Regions from separate parts of the Mediterraneibacter sp. NSJ-151 genome, predicted to be linked through region 3. Evidence: riboswitches for the same ligand, from Rfam matches in the RefSeq annotation. Region 3 holds a riboswitch; each other region holds the start of a gene.
The links. Region 3 has a riboswitch for FMN ahead of LQE94_RS02640 (4Fe-4S binding protein). Riboswitches for the same ligand answer to the same signal wherever they lie in the genome.
Positions count from the first base shown of each region.

Region 1 (4,255 bases), on a different contig from region 3:
CTTGAAAATATCTGGAGAGGAAACGAGCTGGCTTGGAGTACAGGATATACAGATTCAGTACATGGTTGCCCGACATCTTCCGCACATTACACATCTATGATGGGCAAGACAATTGACAATATTGAATATTACACAACAAATGGATTGTATACAATTGATATCGAAGATCTGTATGTCCCTGTAAAATTTGCAAAAACTGAAGATGCAATTAAGGTAGCAGATGCAGATATTTCTGCAGGTAAGACAACAATTGAATTGAATCTTCAGGATGACTTTGATCCAGAGTATAGTGTGGATGGTTTAGACGTGACAGTAGAAGGAAATGTATTGACATATAAGGCAGCTACAGAAACAAGAGCGGCAGGTTCAATAGAACCAGGTAAATATACGCTCACAGTAAAAGATAAAAATGGCAAATATGCAGATATTGTTACATCCTTCCTGCTGACAACAACAAATATGCCAGCTGCTTATGATTCAGAGAATAAGAAACTTGTACAGGCAGAAGGATTTGATGCTGATGCATTAAATTCATATATCGGGAAAATCACTTCTGTAAATGTAAATGGCACAGATTATGCAGCAACCGGAAGAGGCAAAGTTGAGATTATTGGAAGTGACGGAACATTAAAGACAGATGCAGCGCCATTTAAAGATGCGGTAGCGGGAACAGAATTCCAGATTACAGTAACTTCAACGGGATATACAACCCCTCTTGCATTTACTTATAAGGTTGCAGGAGAAACTCCGGCACCGGTTGTAGTTGATACTTCTGCACTGGAAGCAGCAATCGTAGAAGCGAACGGATTAAAAGAATCTGACTATACAGCAGAAAGCTGGGCAACATATCAGGCAGCCCTTGTCAATGCAAGAAGCGTAGCAGAAGCAAAAGAAAGTCAGGAAGCAGTAGATCAGGCAAAAGCAACATTGGATGCAGCAAAGACAGCTCTTGTAAAAGCAGAACAGCCGGTAAGTGTTGATACTTCTTCACTTGAAAAAGCAATCTCTGATGCAGAAGCGTTGAAAGAAGCAGATTACACAGCAGATAGCTGGAAAGCAATGCAGACAGCACTTACAAAAGCAAAGAGTGCTTTGCAGGCAAAAGAAAGCCAGACAGCAGTGGATGAGGCAAGCAATACTTTGAACAGTGCAATCAAAGGACTGGTTAAGAAATCAAGTCAGACAACACAGACAACAAATAAGACGAATAGCACAACCAATAAAACAGGCAACACAACAAAGACAAGTGGAACAAATGCTGCTAAAACAGGAGATGTGACAAGCGTGCTTGGTTGGTTAGGTCTTGCAGTATCTTCACTTGGTGCAGGTGTCGGTGGAGTGACATGGAAGAGAAGAAAACGCAAATAAGTTTTTAGCCAGGTGCTAGACAGGACTTAAATCAGTTGTCGGTTTCAAGACCGGCGAAAAATAGTTCATATGCATCATCTTCGCAAGTGAGAACAGGAGAATTTTCTCCACCGCCATTGGTGCTTCGTTTCATTGTGGCATAAAATTCATCTCCGGCTTGAATGATATCCATAGGATAAATATCATAGCCCTCTTGCTGACAAATCAGGCAGAATTCCCCCAATGGGTCTTCTGCCTTTTTTGATGCAAGAAACCGTTTTTTTAATTCCGGGGTATGTATTGCTTTCTTCTGAAGCTCATCTAATTGTTCAATCGTGTTCATGTGCAGGCCCTCCTTGATAGGTTTTTATTATTGTAGCAAATCCAAAATGGATAGGCAATGGGGAAAAGAACCAGATAGGGACTTTCGAGTGCCAGATAGGGACGGAGTTTGCTATTTCCAAACTTTTGCTTTACAAATGATATATAAAGTATTATGATAAAAAAAACGAAATCTTCAGGGCAGGGTGCGATTCCCTACCGGCGGTAAAGCCCGCGGGCCGAGAGGCATGATCCGGTGTGATTCCGGAGCCGACAGTATAGTCTGGATGAAAGAAGATGATGGTACAGTTATTTTAATAGATGAATGTAGTGTCTGAGCTCTGAGATGGTGATCCATTTCAGAGCTTTTTTGGTTAACAGATCATTTGTCAGTTATATGTAACAGATCATTTCCCCTGTAGGTATCCTGCAGGGGTTTTTGTATAACTAAGAAAGAAGGAAGAGAAATGACGGATCAGGAATACATGCTCCGGGCAATCCAGCTTGCAAAAAAGGGAGAAGGATGGACGAATCCGAATCCGATGGTGGGTGCGGTAATCGTAAAAGACGGCCGGATCATCGGGGAAGGTTATCATAAAAAATGCGGAGAACTTCATGCAGAGCGCAATGCAATCGCATCGCTTACAGAATCGGCAGAGGGTGCGACAATCTATGTTACGCTGGAACCATGCTGTCATTATGGCAAGACACCGCCGTGTACGGAAGCAATCATAGAACAGAAGATTAAAAAAGTGGTGATTGGTTCCAGGGATCCGAATCCAAAGGTGGCAGGAAAAGGTGCACAGATATTGCGTGAATCGGGAATTACAGTAGTTCGGGATTTTATGCGGGAAGAATGTGACTGTCTGAACCCAGTATTCTTCCATTATATTACGACGAAGACACCGTATGTAGTGATGAAATATGCCATGACACTGGATGGGAAAATTGCGACAAAGACGGGTGCATCGAAGTGGATCACAGGAGAACCGGCCAGACAAGAAGTGCAGCATATGCGGCACCGCTATATGGGTATTATGGCAGGTATCGGGACTGTACTTGCGGATGATCCGATGTTGAATGTCCGGGGGGAAGGATGGAAAAGTCCGGTCAGGATAGTATGCGACAGTAGTCTTAGGATACCGCTTGACAGCCAGATTGTAAGAAGTGCAAAAGAGTACCGGACAATCGTGGCTTATGCAGGACGGGAAGAGAACGAAGAAATAACAGAAAAAATAGAACAGTTACATGCGAAAGGAGTAGATACCGTCTGCTGTCCGGATGAAAAAGGTCAGATAGACCTTAAAAAGCTGATGACATATCTTGGAAATAAGGGCATTGACAGCATTCTGCTAGAAGGCGGAGGCACACTGAATGACAGTGCACTGCGGGCAGGAATAGTAAAAGAGGTACACTGTTTTATCGCACCAAAGTTATTTGGCGGAAAGAACAGTAAGACACCGGTGGAAGGAATCGGCATCGGACTTCCCTCAGAAGCATTGAAACTGAAATGTACGGATATCTGCCGGATCGGTGAAGATATTAGGATAATCTGTCAGATATGTGGAAAAGAACAGGAGGGGCCATGTTTACAGGAATCGTAGAAGAGAAAGGAACGGTCCGCTATATACAGCTGACCGGAGAGTCAGGGGTTCTGGCAGTCAGGGCGAAGAAGGTATTGGAAAGAACGAAGATTGGTGACAGTATTGCAGTCAATGGAGTGTGTCTGACCGTTACATCACTTCAGCCGGATGGATTTACTGCAGATGTGATGGCAGAGACCATCAGGAGAAGCAGTCTGGGAAGCTGTAAAGCCGGAAGTCAGGTGAATCTGGAACGGGCAATGGCGGCAGACGGAAGATTCGGAGGACATATCGTAAGCGGTCATATTGACGGAACCGGAGTGATCCGCTCTCTGGTCCGGGAGGAGAATGCCATCTGGGTATCTATCGGAACATCGTCGCAGATATTACATCTGATCGTGGAAAAAGGATCCATCTGTATAGACGGCATCAGTCTGACAGTGGCAAAAGTAGATGAAGAGGGATTTCAGGTATCGGTTATCCCGCATACAGGAGAAGAAACGACGCTTTTGGAAAAAGTGCCGGGTGATTCGGTGAATCTGGAGAATGATGTGATTGGAAAATACGTAGAAAGGCTGTTAGGCCTTGGAAAGAGTGAAGAAGAGAAAAAAGAATCCGGAATTACGATGGAATTTTTGCAGGAATTCGGATTTTAGAACAGGAGGATAAATAGAATGTCACAAAACAATCAGTACAATACAATCGAAGAAGCACTGAGGGATCTGAGGGAAGGAAAGATTATTCTGGTTACGGATGATCCGGACAGAGAGAATGAAGGGGATCTGGTATGTGCAGCAGAGTTCGCGACACAGGAGAATATTAATTTTATGGCGACTTATGCGAAAGGGCTTATCTGTACACCGATGAGTGCGGAAGTTGCAGCAAGGCTTAACTTTCCACCGATGGTTGCGGAGAATACCGATAATCACAGCACAGCATTTACCGTTGCGGTGGATCATGTCGATACAACGACAGGTATTTCGGCAGCAGAACGTTCCTATACA
Region 1 covers NZ_JAKVPP010000001.1:121,102-125,356, forward strand. The annotation lists gene LQE94_RS00640 (penicillin-binding Tp47 domain C-containing protein) at 1-1,368, shown strand, start outside; gene LQE94_RS00645 (hypothetical protein) at 1,400-1,690, opposite strand; FMN riboswitch at 1,857-1,971, shown strand; gene ribD (bifunctional diaminohydroxyphosphoribosylaminopyrimidine deaminase/5-amino-6-(5-phosphoribosylamino)uracil reductase RibD) at 2,136-3,272, shown strand; gene ribE (riboflavin synthase) at 3,254-3,907, shown strand; gene LQE94_RS00660 (bifunctional 3,4-dihydroxy-2-butanone-4-phosphate synthase/GTP cyclohydrolase II) at 3,926-4,255, shown strand, end outside.
Region 1: linked by a shared signal. The riboswitch ahead of ribD (bifunctional diaminohydroxyphosphoribosylaminopyrimidine deaminase/5-amino-6-(5-phosphoribosylamino)uracil reductase RibD) and the one ahead of LQE94_RS02640 (4Fe-4S binding protein) in region 3 are both predicted to bind FMN.

Region 2 (4,255 bases), on a different contig from region 3:
ATTACTTACAAAAAAATGATATAAGAAATTCGAGCGAATATGGAGTGAGCGTTGGAGACACTTAGAGCGTAAATTTTTGTGTTAATGAATTTGAACGAACGTGTTTGAAGCTGCATAGCAGCAAGTTTGAGTTCAAATTCATTTGCTTTTAGCAAAAATTTACGCCCTTATGTGTCACCCGCTCATGGAATCTGAGCAAGAATTCTTATATCAATTTTTTGTAAGGAACGTATTGCCAACTTAATGAACTAAATAGCAAATAAATATCTGACAATAGCGCTTAAAGAGTTGAAAATTCTAACGAAAAAAATATAAAAAAGCTCTTGATTTTTCTGGACAGTCTGATATAATAATCATGTTGCGTGTGACAAATAAGATAAATAAAGATGATGCGGAATGGTGTAATTGGCAGCACAGCAGACTCTGACTCTGTTAGTAGGGGTTCAAGTCCCTTTTCCGTAGCTTAGAATCTGGATTGTCCAGATTCTTTTATTATCGGAGTGTGGCTCAGCTTGGTAGAGCGCTACGTTCGGGACGTAGAGGTCGCGTGTTCGAATCACGTCACTCCGATGTTGTTATAGTATTTCACGAAGTCGATAAGGCTTCGTGATTTTTTTGTTTATAAGCAGATTGGGGTGGATTAACAGCTATCACTTTAAGAAAGTATAGTGTATAATGTCAATAATGAAGAAATAGCATATTTCATAAAAAGGGGGAACCGGCAATGGCAGATATCGCAAACATTTACAAAGCAGATGCATCAAGATATGATTTGATGCAGTACAACCGAGTGGGAAAAAGTGGCTTGAAATTTCCGGCAGTTTCGTTAGGCTTCTGGCATAACTTTGGAAGTAAAGATAATTATGATAACATGAAACAAATGTGTAGAACGGCGTTTGACCTCGGTATTACACAATTTGACCTGGCTAATAATTATGGCCCGGTATACGGAAGTGCAGAGAGTAATTTTGGTCGTTTAATGGAAGAGGATTTTCGGCCATATCGTGATGAGTTGGTGATTACAACCAAGGCAGGATATGATATGTGGGATGGGCCTTATGGAAACTGGGGCAGCAGAAAATATTTGATGGCAAGTTTGGATCAAAGTCTGAAACGGATGAAATTAGATTATGTGGATATTTTCTATCACCACAGAATGGATCCTGACACTCCGCTTGAAGAAACAATGCAGGCACTTGCGGATATTGTAAGAAGCGGGAAAGCTTTATATGCGGGTGTTTCTAATTATAATAAAGAGTATACGGAAAAAGCAGTTTCTATATTAAAAGAACTTCATTGTCCATTTATAGTGAATCAAAGAAGATATTCGATGTTTGATCGAACGATTGAAGAGGATGGAGTGAAAAAATATTGCAAAGAAGCTGGGGTTGGGATTATTGCGTTTAGTCCATTGGCTCAGGGAATGCTGACAGATAAATATCTGGAGGGGATTCCGCAAGATAGCAGAATTGCCAGAGATAATCGTTTTTTACACAAAAGTGATTTGACAGAAGAACGTTTGAGGCAAATTGCAGAGTTAAATGAACTGGCAAAACAGAGAGGACAGACACTTGCACAGATGGCTTTGTCCTGGGTATTAAAAGACGATGAGGTATGCTCAGTATTAATCGGCGCATCAAAACCATCACAGATTAAAGAAAATATATCAATTGTTGAGCAGACATCATTTTCAGAGGAAGAATTGAAAATGATTGAGAAAATTTGTGAAAGATAGGAACGTAAAATGAGTGAACAGCCAAAGTGGATGGGAAAGCATTACTCGTTTTTCTGTAATAAAGAATGTGAGTATTTTCCATGTCATAAAACAAATCATCCGGAAGATTTTAATTGTTTATTTTGCTATTGTCCGTTATATACTCTGGGAGATAAATGTGGAGGAAACTTTCGATATACAGAGAGCGGGATTAAAGATTGCACAGAGTGTATGTTGCCTCACAAGAGAGAAAATTATGGTTATATTATAGGTAAATACGGAGAAATCATGGAAAAGGCAAGGAAAACAGACGAAAAGAAATAAAATAGTTTCTAATCAAAAGAGGATTTCAAGAATGTGGATGAAGATTTTGAAAAAGTTCAGAAAATCAGAATTAATTTGTGAAAAACTCTTGATTTTATAAAAATACATGATTATACTTATATATGAAATTGAACAAAGAAATTCTTCGGGGTAGGGTGCAAGTCCCAACCGGCGGTATAGTCCGCGACCCACATAAGTGGTTGAACTGGTGACTCATAAGTTTGATGAGAATTCCAGTACCGACAGTAAAGTCTGGATGAGAGAAGAAATTGATGTCATAGAGATAACAAAGCCCCGGATTAGAAAATCCGGGGTTTCTTTTTTGACAACACTTCCAAGAAGACTTTCTTTCTTTTCAAAATCTATTTGTTTTAAAGGAGAGAAAAAAGATGAGCACAGGTAGTAATGTAGCAACAGCAGAAAAAACACAAAAAGTAGGAGTAAGAACGTTGGTTCAGATTGGTATGCTTGCAGCAATCGCAGTGGTATTGATGTTATTTGAGATTCCACTTCCATTTGCACCATCATTTTACAAGATTGATTTCAGCGAAGTTCCGGTAATGGTCGGATGTTTTGTAATGGGACCTTTGGCAGGTGCAGCAATCGAATTTGTTAAAATTCTTTTGAACTTTGTAATCAACGGAACAACTACAGCTGGTGTTGGAGAGGTAGCCAATTTTCTGGTAGGATGTGCATTGTGTGTACCGGCAGGTATTATTTACAAATATAAACGTACAAGAAAGGGCGCGTTGCTTGGTATGATAGCTGGAACACTTTTGATGGTTGTTGTAGGAAGTGCAATGAATGCATTTGTATTACTTCCAGTTTATGCAAAAGCATTTGGAATGCCAATCGACGCATTGGTAGCAATGGGAACTGCAGTTAATTCACACATCACAAGTCTTTCAACATTTGTGTTATTTGCAGTAGCACCATTTAACTTATTAAAAGGTATTTTGGTTTCACTGATTGTGTTATTGATCTACAAAAAAATCAGTCCTATTTTTAAAATGAGATAAGAATATCAGATGTGAGATGACTCCCACCTCTGTAGGTGGCGAGTAATGAATCAGTATCAGTGGTGGGAGTCAATCCCCCATCTGATATAGCCTCCGGCAGGATTGCAGAGATGCGCAGAAGAAGTATGTCATGCATTGCATGACGCGCATCTCGCAGCAAGAATGCAGAGGCATTCTTGAATAAAAAATAGTAGTGCAAAGAGGCGTTGGTATGCGTGGAACATACCAACGCCTCTTTTTCAGTTTCGTTTTATAAAGGGACATATGTTATAATAGGAAGAAATAGAAAAAAGAAGGGGTGAGTGTGTGGAGACAAGTTTAATTTTATGTGCGGTTGTAATTATAACATGTATTTTAACAAATAAGTTGACAAACAGGATTGGAGTGCCGGCTGTTTTAGTGTTTATGGCGATTGGAATGGTATTTGGAAGTGAAGGGATTTTTAAAATTCCATTCGATAATTTTGGGATAGCGGAAAAAATTTGTTCTACGGCACTTGTCTTTATTATGTTTTATGGTGGTTTTGGAACAAGTTTAAAAGCGGCAAAGCCGGTTCTTAAACAATCAATTTGCATGTCAACATTGGGGGTTGTATTAACATCGGTATTGACAGGTGTATTTTGTCATTATGTATTACATATGTCTCTTAAAGAAGGTATGTTGCTAGGCGCAGTTGTTGGTTCTACGGATGCAGCGTCAGTATTTTCTATATTACGATCAAAACAGTTAAACTTAAAAGATGGAACAGCATCTATTTTGGAAGTAGAAAGTGGAAGCAACGATCCAGTTGCTTATATGATGACGATGATCATTTTGAGTTGGATGTCATTGAGCAATCAAAATATTGTCTGGATGCTAATAAAACAGATTGGGGTCGGTTTTTTATTTGGAATAGGGGTTGGTGTACTTGCTGTTTGGAGTTTAAAGCATATTGAATTTGAAATCGAAGGTATGGATACAATTCTGATGATTGCATTGGTATTATTTGCTTATGCCGGTTCTGTATTGCTTGGAGGAAATGGATATCTGAGTGTGTATTTACAAGGGATTATAATAGGAAATCAGAAATTTGATCATAAAGTTGTATTGATTCACTTCTTTGATGGAATCAATCATCTGGCGCAGATTTTAATTTTCTTCTTGTTAGGATTACTTGTTTTCCCATCGCAATTATTGGGAATTGCAGGAAGTGCAATAT
Region 2 covers NZ_JAKVPP010000025.1:10,651-14,905, reverse strand. The annotation lists tRNA gene LQE94_RS15975 (tRNA-Gln) at 391-462, shown strand; tRNA gene LQE94_RS15970 (tRNA-Pro) at 497-570, shown strand; gene mgrA (L-glyceraldehyde 3-phosphate reductase) at 725-1,735, shown strand; gene LQE94_RS15960 (cysteine-rich small domain-containing protein) at 1,745-2,038, shown strand; FMN riboswitch at 2,176-2,310, shown strand; gene LQE94_RS15955 (ECF transporter S component) at 2,428-3,057, shown strand; gene LQE94_RS15950 (potassium/proton antiporter) at 3,364-4,255, shown strand, end outside.
Region 2: linked by a shared signal. The riboswitch ahead of LQE94_RS15955 (ECF transporter S component) and the one ahead of LQE94_RS02640 (4Fe-4S binding protein) in region 3 are both predicted to bind FMN.

Region 3 (4,255 bases):
AGGTATACTGGTTCTTGAAAAATTTGTAGGAATATAAAAATATAGATGTATAAGAGAAAATCAAATCTTGTACACCTATTTTTATACAAGAAATTCGTAAAGTAAGGGGTCATTATTATGAGTAAAAAATTAGTGGCATTTTTCAGTGCAAGCGGAACAACAAAAAAGTAGCAGAAATGATTGCAGAGGAAGTAAAAGCAGATTTCTTATGCAAGGCAGGGAAAATTAGAGATGCCGGCGATCCAAGAGGGTGCGGATGCCAGAAAAATTGATGAGAAATTTCAGAATGGGCAGACACAATCAGCGTCATGGAAAGTGATGGAAAACCAAATCATAAAAAGACAAAATATACTGTTGAAGAAAATACAGATTTATAAGTCTGCTTCAAGAGTTTGTGACAGGTGCAGATTCTTTCGGACAATTAAGCAATAGAATCTCAAATAGTATCATGATGGCGATAATGAGTACAGCTATTGCAATCTACTTCGGAAAATGGATAAAATCAATCATTCCGATGAACCTTATTCTACTATTACTTCTTGTGCACGTGGTCTATATCGGAATCCGAAGTTATGTGAAAGACTGGCGGGAGGAACGAGGCTATTACTAAAACAAAAAGAGAACAGGAAGATTTTGTAAAGTATCTTTCTGTTTTTTTCTAAAGCAGACTATTGATTGTATTTATATTAAGTTTTCAACAACAATGTAACCATTGAAATTACATCTGTTTTTTGATATGATTACTGTCAAAGAGAGGTGTTTATAATGCAGATTTCAAGTAGATTTACAATGGCAATCCATATGTTTGCCTGTATAGATACATTTTCGAATCAGAAGATGACTAGTGATTTTATGGCAGCAAGCATTGGAACTAATCCGGTGATTGTTCGTAAAATATTGCAACAATTAAAGGCTGCTGGTCTTATTGAAGTTGCAAGAGGGACAGGCGGTGTGACAATTACCAGACCATTGGAGCAGATTACATTCCTTGATGTGTATAAAGCAGTGGAATGTGCACCAGATGAAGAACTGTTTCATTTTCATGAGAATCCCAATCAGAAATGTCCGGTAGGAAAGAATATTCACCATGTTCTTGATAAGAGACTGTTAGAAGTACAGAAGGCAATGGAGGAAAAACTTTCAGAAATGACACTTGCTGATGTGAAAAAAGATATTGCAGTGTATACAGAGGAAGAGTAGTCTACAGAAGGCTTCGGATGAGTGATTATATCATCACAATTTCCGGAGCCTTTTCGTTTTTCATAATCAATGTAAAATCTTCAAAAGGAGTTGTAACAAAAAAAGTTACAAAAAGTTTGATGTAACTATTGACATTACATTAAACGGATGATATTGTATAGCTGCAAGATGTAATAATCATTGTTACAACATATCGAGGAGGTAATTTAAAATGCAGAAAGTAGTAGAATTTTTACAGAAAAACCCGGTTCAGTATTTAGCAACCGTCGGAAGAGATGGAAAGGCAAAATGCCGTCCATTCATGTTCTGTTTTGAGCAGGACGGAAAGCTTTGGTTCTGTACTAACAACACAAAGGATGTTTACAAGGATATGTTAGCAAATCCTGAAGTAGAAGTATCAGTATCTTCCCCTGAATACGCATGGATTCGCCTTCATGGTAAAGCAGTATTTGAGGACAACAAGAGTGTAAAGGAAGGATGCATGAACAATCCTATCGTTAAGGGACAGTACCAGACAGCAGATAATCCTATTTTTGAGGTATTCTATCTTGAAAATCCGCATGGTTTAATCGCAGATTTCTCTGGAAATCCACCTTATGAATTTTAAAGATAATTAACAGAAAAAATTACAGTCTTCGGGGCAAGGTGTAATTCCTGACCGGCAGTATAGTCTGCGAGCAAAAGCTGATATGGTGCAATTCCATAACCGACGGTAAAGTCCGGATGAGAGAAGATATGATAAAACAAGTCCCGCAGGGAATCCCGTCCTGCGGGCTGTTTTAATTGCCATGATGACATATAAAAAACTTACACCGATACTGAAAGGAGAGACTTTGAAATGACAAAAATGGATTATCTTAAACTTCTGGTGGATGAAATTCATTCAACAACAGTTGCAACGATAGGTTCAGATGGACATCCTCAGACAAGAATCATAGATATGATGTACTATGATGAAGAAGGTGTGTATTTCCTTACAGCAAAGGGAAAAGCATTTTATGACCAGTTAATGGAGCAGCAGTATGTGGCAATATCCGCAACAAAAGACAAAATTGCGGTGTCTCTGCGTGGAAAAATAAAGAACATCGGAAAAAAGAATCTTGATATTATGTTTGAAAAAAATCCATATATGAAGAAAATCTATCCGGGAGATACGAAAGATGCAATCGAAGTGTTTCGGCTGTATGAGGCACAGGGAGAGTATTTTGATATCAGCAATCCATCAAATATTGTGAGGGATACTATAACAATTGGAAAAACCGAGGCAGTTCAGACAGGGTATTTTATTGGAAAAGAATGTATTGGATGCAAACTGTGTTACTCTGTATGTCCGCAAAAATGCATTGATATATCTTCAGTTCCGGTTACTATCAACCAGAATCATTGTCTGCATTGCGGAAGATGTGCAGAAATTTGTCCGAAGCAGTGTATTGAGAAAAGAGGTTCATTATGATTTTTAAGAAAATCAGAAAAGGGCATGCTGACTGGAGAAACTTTTTATGTAGTACTCCGGCAAGGGATTATGTATTCCAAAAGGATGCATATGAAGACCAGATTGACAGGGCAGCAAAGAATATAAGAAATACAGACTGTGTTATAATCGGGGCAGGAGCCGGGGCATCGACAGCTGCGGGAATCCAATATGGTGGTAAAAGGTTTACAGACAATTTTGAAGAATTTATAAAAAAATACGGTGAGTACTACATGACAGATATGTATGCAGCCGGATTTTATCCATATCCGTCTGAGGAGGCAAAGTGGGGATACTGGTCAAAACATGCATTGATGAACCGCTTTGATCCTCCGGCATTGCCGCTTTATACAGAGCTTTATGATATTGTAAAGAACAAAGAATATTTTGTACTTACAACCAATGTGGATCATCAGTTTTATAAAGCGGGATTCGATGAAAAAAGAATATTTGCAACACAGGGAGATTATGGGAAAATCCAGTGCCAGAAAGCCTGTCATCTAAAGACTTACGATGCAAAAGACCTGTTTCGTAAAATGGATAAAGCAAGAAGAGACTGCCTGATTCCATCAGAACTTGTACCAAAATGTCCGGTGTGTGGCGGCAATATGGCTATGAATCTCCGTTGTGATAATTATTTTGTGGAAGATGAAGCGTGGCATGAGGCAGCCGACAGGTATGCGGGTTTTCTGGAACAGAATAAAGATAAAAGGGTTGTTCTTTTGGAACTTGGAGTTGGATTTAATACGCCGATTATTATACGTTTCCCTTTTGAAAAGATGGTGAGGGAGAACTCGTCTTATAGTTTGATACGCCTGAATATGGATGAAGCGGTAGTTCCGGAAAGCTTCGGGGAACGTGTAATCGGTATTGGCGGTGATATGGCAAAGGCAATTACTGATATAAGGGGGCTGGTATTATGACACAGGATGAGCGAAGAGAATATCTAATTCAGTATCTTTTAAAAGAAGAAATACCGTTTGGCAGACAGAACATTCCTACGGATAAGCAGGGGCAGGAAAATCTGATCCGCTCACTTATGAATGTCAGACCGCCAAGACCAATCAGTAATGATTTTTTGAAAATACAGGATGAGTATCTTACAGAAAGAAATATAGAGCGTGGAATCACAGATGTTGACACGCTTGCACCTGTAAAATCTGATTCGAGATTATATATCTGGCAGGGGGATATTACCACTTTGAAATGTGATGCGATCGTGAATGCGTGTAACTCACAGATGCTTGGTTGTTTTTCGCCGATGCATGCCTGTATTGATAACTTTATTCATACTTATGCTGGAATGGAACTTCGTCTGAAAATGCATGAAATTATGGCAAAGCAGGGGCATGAAGAAGAGACCGGCAAAGCAAAGATAACATCGGGATACAATCTTCCGACAAAATATATTCTTCATACGGTAGGACCTATTATACAATGGAAAGTCACAAAAGAAGATGAAGACCTGTTGGCAAGCTGCTACACAGAGTGCCTAAAGCTTGCAGCTGATACGGGTGTGGAATCTATTGCATTCTGTTGTTTGTCTACAGGTGTATTCCGCTTTCCACAGCAACGAGCTGCCGA
Region 3 covers NZ_JAKVPP010000002.1:155,957-160,211, reverse strand. The annotation lists gene LQE94_RS02655 (DUF6040 family protein) at 449-610, shown strand; gene LQE94_RS02650 (Rrf2 family transcriptional regulator) at 766-1,200, shown strand; gene LQE94_RS02645 (pyridoxamine 5'-phosphate oxidase family protein) at 1,412-1,807, shown strand; FMN riboswitch at 1,828-1,939, shown strand; gene LQE94_RS02640 (4Fe-4S binding protein) at 2,039-2,653, shown strand; gene LQE94_RS02635 (Sir2 silent information regulator family NAD-dependent deacetylase) at 2,650-3,594, shown strand; gene LQE94_RS02630 (protein-ADP-ribose hydrolase) at 3,591-4,255, shown strand, end outside.